DNA from 2 places in the Clostridium malenominatum genome. Region 1 is predicted to be linked to the other one. Evidence: predicted binding sites of a transcription regulator. Region 1 holds the regulator's gene; the other holds the start of a gene.
What was found. Region 1 encodes HrcA, which represses chaperone genes, less so after heat shock. Its sites were predicted from a motif close to TGTTAGCACTCNNNNNNNNNGAGTGCTAACA; they were not measured.

Region 1 (2,421 bases):
TGAGAAAAATGGATATATTTCCTTGTCTATTAAAGGATTAGAGGTATCTAACGGCGTGATGTGCGAGTTTATATTATAGTAATTTAAATAGAAAACAAAAGTAATATAGAGATTTATTAAGAAAAACCTATGAATTTATTGAATAATTAGATATTAGGAGAAATAGTCAATATATTAATTAATATTTGCAGTTGACAAATGAGAGAGAGAATGATATTTTTTAATCATAGCAGTTAGCACTCAGTGAAGTTGAGTGCTAATAAAGTGGAACTTGATTCAGATGGAGTTGTAACTCTAACTGAATCTTAGTTATGGGATAAATCGAGGTGATAAGATGGAAATGGATGAAAGAAAAATTAGAATACTTCAGGCTATTATAAATGATTACATCGATACAGCTGAGCCTGTTGGGTCCAGGACCATAGCTAAAAAGTATGATTTAGGTGTTAGCTCTGCAACTATAAGAAATGAAATGGCAGATTTAGAGGAAATGGGTTATTTAGAACAACTTCATAGTTCATCAGGGAGAAAACCTTCTGATAAAGGGTATAGGCTCTATGTTGATAAACTAATGAGAGTTCAAAGCTTATCTCAATTAGAAGTGAATGCAATTAAAGCTCATATGATAAGTTCAGCTATTTATGAAATGGATAGGATTATAAAAGAAGCTACTACCATTCTTGCAGAACTAACAGGACTTACGTCAATAGTTAAATCACCTTCAGTAAAAAAGAGTTCAATAAGAGCTATACAATTAATTAATATAGACGGAACCAGTATATTATCTGTTATAATAACAGATTCTGGGATTATAAAAAATAATATAATTCGTCTTAAAAAAGCTGTTAATGTGGAAACTTTGGTTAAACTAAGCAATGTATTAAATGCAAGGCTTATAAATTTGACCGTAGAAGAAATTAATTTAGAGGTTATAAATAACCTTAAAAATGACTTAAAGGGATATGATGACATTTTTAATGCAATAATACCTGCTCTTTATGAGGGTTTAAATAATATAGATGCATCTGAAATATATATGGAGGGAACTACAAATATATTTAATTTCCCAGAATTTAATGATATTCAAAAGGCAAAAAGTTTTTTATCCTTAGTAGACAATAAAGATAAGATTAAAATTCTTATAAATAATAGTGACAATATAGCAATAAAGATAGGGGAAGAAAACTTTTTAGAAGATGCAAAGGATTGTACTGTAATATCGGCAGTGTACAAATTAGGAAGTAGGCCCCTTGGAACTATAGGTGTTATTGGACCTACAAGAATGCCTTATTCAAAGGTTATATCTATTTTAGGTGGAATAGTCAAAGAGATTAATAAGGCTATAAATGACAAATGATTTAGATTGGAGGAAGGGTTAATGGAGAGGGATGAAAGTTTAAAGGAGGAAACTCCAATTGAGGCAGAGGTAAAGGAAGATGAGGAATTTGAAAATATTTCTTTAGAAGAGGATGAGATTACTTTGCTTCAAAATGAAAATCTAAAGTTAAATAATGAGATAGAGGCTCTAAAGGAAAGATTGCTTAGAACAACAGCTGAATATGAAAATTATAGAAAAAGAACAGCAAAAGAAAAAGAAGGAATATATTCTGATGCTTGTGAAGATGTTTTAAAGGAAATGCTTCCTGTTTTAGATAATTTAGAAAGAGCAATGTCTGTTGAAGGTGAATTAGAAGACCTTAAAAAAGGGATCGATATGACCTTAAAACAGTTTAAAGATTCTTTTAATAAATTAGGAATAGAGGAAATATCTACAGAAAACGGATTCGATCCAAAATTACATGAAGCCGTAATGCATGTGCAAGATGAAAGTTTTGGACCAAATCAGGTAGTTGAAATATTCTTAAAGGGATATAAAAGAGGAGATAAAGTTATTAGATATTCAATGGTAAAAGTAGCTAACTAATTAAATAAAATTGAAGTTAACCATAAGGAGGTAATTTATAATGGCAAAAGTAATAGGTATTGATTTAGGTACCACAAACTCATGTGTATCAGTTATGGAAGGTGGAGAACCAGTTGTAATTACAAACTCTGAAGGAGCTAGAACAACACCATCAGTTGTATCCTTCCAAGCAAATGGAGAAAGACTTGTAGGTCAAGTTGCAAAAAGACAGGCAATAACAAATCCTGATAAAACAATAATGTCAATAAAAAGAGAGATGGGAACAAACCATCAAGTAAATATAGATGGAAAAGGCTTTTCACCACAGGAAATATCAGCAATGATACTTCAAAAACTTAAGGCTGACGCAGAAAGCTATCTTGGAGAAACTATAACTCAAGCAGTTATTACAGTTCCAGCATATTTTAATGATAGCCAAAGACAGGCTACAAAAGATGCTGGTAAGATAGCTGGTCTTGAAGTTTTAAGAATAATTAATGAACCAACAGCAGCATCTC
Region 2 (2,421 bases), 780 kb from region 1:
TTAAGCTGTCTATCATGTTGTAGCATTTCTCTTGAAATATTTAAAGATAAATCCTGTGAATCAACTAATCCCTTTACAAAACTAAAATAATCTGGAAGTAAATCGGAGCATTTATTCATAATTAGTACTCCATTTGAATATAACTCCAAGCCTTTTTCGTATTCTTTCGTATAATAGTCAAAAGGTATTCTCTCTGGTATAAATAATATTGCGTTGTACATTACAGCGCCGTCTGTGCTTATATGGATGTGTTTTACAGGTTTATCAAATCCATAATGCTTTTCGAAGTAAAAATTATCATAATCTTCTTTAGTTAATTCACTTTTATTCTTTGTCCAAATTGGTACCATGCTATTGATTGTTTGCTCTTCTACATGGTCTTCATACTCATTGTCACTTCCTTCTTTAAGTTTTCTTTCTGTAATATCCATTTTTATTGGATATCTTATAAAATCAGAATATTTCTTTATTAAGTTTCTCAATTTATATTCTTCTAAATAATCCTGATAATTTTCATCTTCACTATTTTCCTTTATCTTTAATATAATTTCTGTTCCAACAGTTTCTTTTTCACATACCTCTATGGTATATCCATCTGCACCTTTTGATTCCCATTTATAGGCTTCATCGCTTCCAAGTGCTTTAGTAATAACAGTAACTTTTTCAGCTATCATAAAAGCAGAGTAAAAACCCACTCCAAACTGACCAATTATATCATATCCATCTTTTATTTCATTTTCTTTTTTAAATGCTAAAGATCCGCTCTTTGCAATAGTTCCTAAATTTTCTTCTAATTCTTCCCTTGTCATACCTATGCCAGTATCGATAATTTTTAACTCGCCCTTATCTTTATCTGAAACTACCTTAATATAGTAATTTTCCTTATGAAATTTCAAATTTTCATCAGTTAATGTTTTGTAGTAAATTTTATCAATAGCATCACTGGCATTAGATATAAGCTCTCTTAAAAATATTTCTTTGTGCGTATAGATTGAGTTAACCATTAAGTCCAAAAGTCTCTTAGACTCTGCTTTAAATTCTCTCTTTTCCATATGTATATCTCCCTTCGTATAAAAACTATATAACTAATTTGTTAGCACTTAACATCATTGAGTGCTAACCTATAATTTTTATATATCATATTTCTCTTTTTATGTCAATATTTTGTTATTAAAAAAATATCATTTCTTTCCGTTGCATGAAAAACACCCCATTTTTTTGAAATTATGCTATACTTCTAATGATGGATTCTTTGAAGGAGGCGGAACAATAATGATGAACCTATATGGAGCACATGATCACGTACTGATCTTAAGCGATATAATAAATGCTGATTTTCATAAGCACTCATTTTTACAGATATCAATTTCCCTGGAATCCTCTTTTGAGATAGAAGTTTTGGGGAAACATTTTAACTGTAAAGGTATTGCCATTGATTCCAACACCAGTCACCGCTTTGATGGTCATAAAAATAAATTGCTCTTTCTTCTGATTGATAATACCTCTACCTTGGCAAAGCCATTTAAAGAGCTTTTTTGCGGTCATCATATTTATACTTTCTCAAATGAGATGGTAGACAAAATCTCAAAGTTTGTACTGAATAACTATGAGAGTATTATTGACAATGCTAGCTATATTAAATTTCTAACTGAACTTCTTCGATTATTGAACGTTGAATATATTTACTCAGAGCCTGTAGATCAGCGGGTCATTGAGGTTATTGATCTGCTAAAAAATTGTCATGCTTCCGAGCATTCCGTAAATATATTAGCAAATCAAGTAAGCTTATCCAAAAGCAGGCTGTCCCATCTGTTTAAAGAGAATACCGGCATAACATTAAGCGGATATCTTGTTCTTCATAAATTACAAAATGCAATTTATTTAATCTTTAATGGCATGAACATAACAAAGGCCGCATTAACAGCGGGGTTCGACAGTCCTTCTCATCTTGCTGTCACAAGTAAGCGCTTATTAGGAATGTCCGCAAGAGAGATAAACAAAGACAGCGTTTTTTTGAAAGTATCTCCTTATAAATAATTGTATGATTATTGTAGGAGGTGCTTATTGATGACGAATTACTTAATTGAAACCCCACTACTGAATTATAAGAATCAAATCATACAGAAATTAATTTCAGATAACCACTGGGATACTTTAGATAGAACTGAACAGGTTCTTTCTATTTATAATTTTGTTCGAGATTCTATCCTTTTTGGATACAACAGGGCAGATAATATTTCAGCTTCGCAAGTTTTAAAAGATGGCTACGGACAGTGTAATACAAAGGGAGTTCTATTTATGGCATTATTAAGAGCCCTTGGAATCCCCTGCCGAATTCACGGATTTACCATTGATAAGAAACTTCAAAAAGGAGCAATAAGGGGACTATATTATCACTTGTCTCCAAAAGAAATTTTACAC

Region 2: htpG (molecular chaperone HtpG) is a predicted target of HrcA. The motif match lies at 1,092-1,122, and genes of this name have one in related genera.

What each region holds. Positions count from the first base shown of each region.
Region 1 is NZ_BAAACF010000001.1:632,115-634,535, forward strand. Features, by position in the region: gene hemW (radical SAM family heme chaperone HemW) at 1-79, shown strand, start outside; gene hrcA (heat-inducible transcriptional repressor HrcA) at 341-1,357, shown strand; gene grpE (nucleotide exchange factor GrpE) at 1,379-1,924, shown strand; gene dnaK (molecular chaperone DnaK) at 1,965-2,421, shown strand, end outside.
Region 2 is NZ_BAAACF010000001.1:1,408,840-1,411,260, reverse strand. Features, by position in the region: gene htpG (molecular chaperone HtpG) at 1-1,052, opposite strand, end outside; gene ABDZ69_RS07120 (helix-turn-helix transcriptional regulator) at 1,273-2,037, shown strand; gene ABDZ69_RS07115 (transglutaminase-like domain-containing protein) at 2,068-2,421, shown strand, end outside.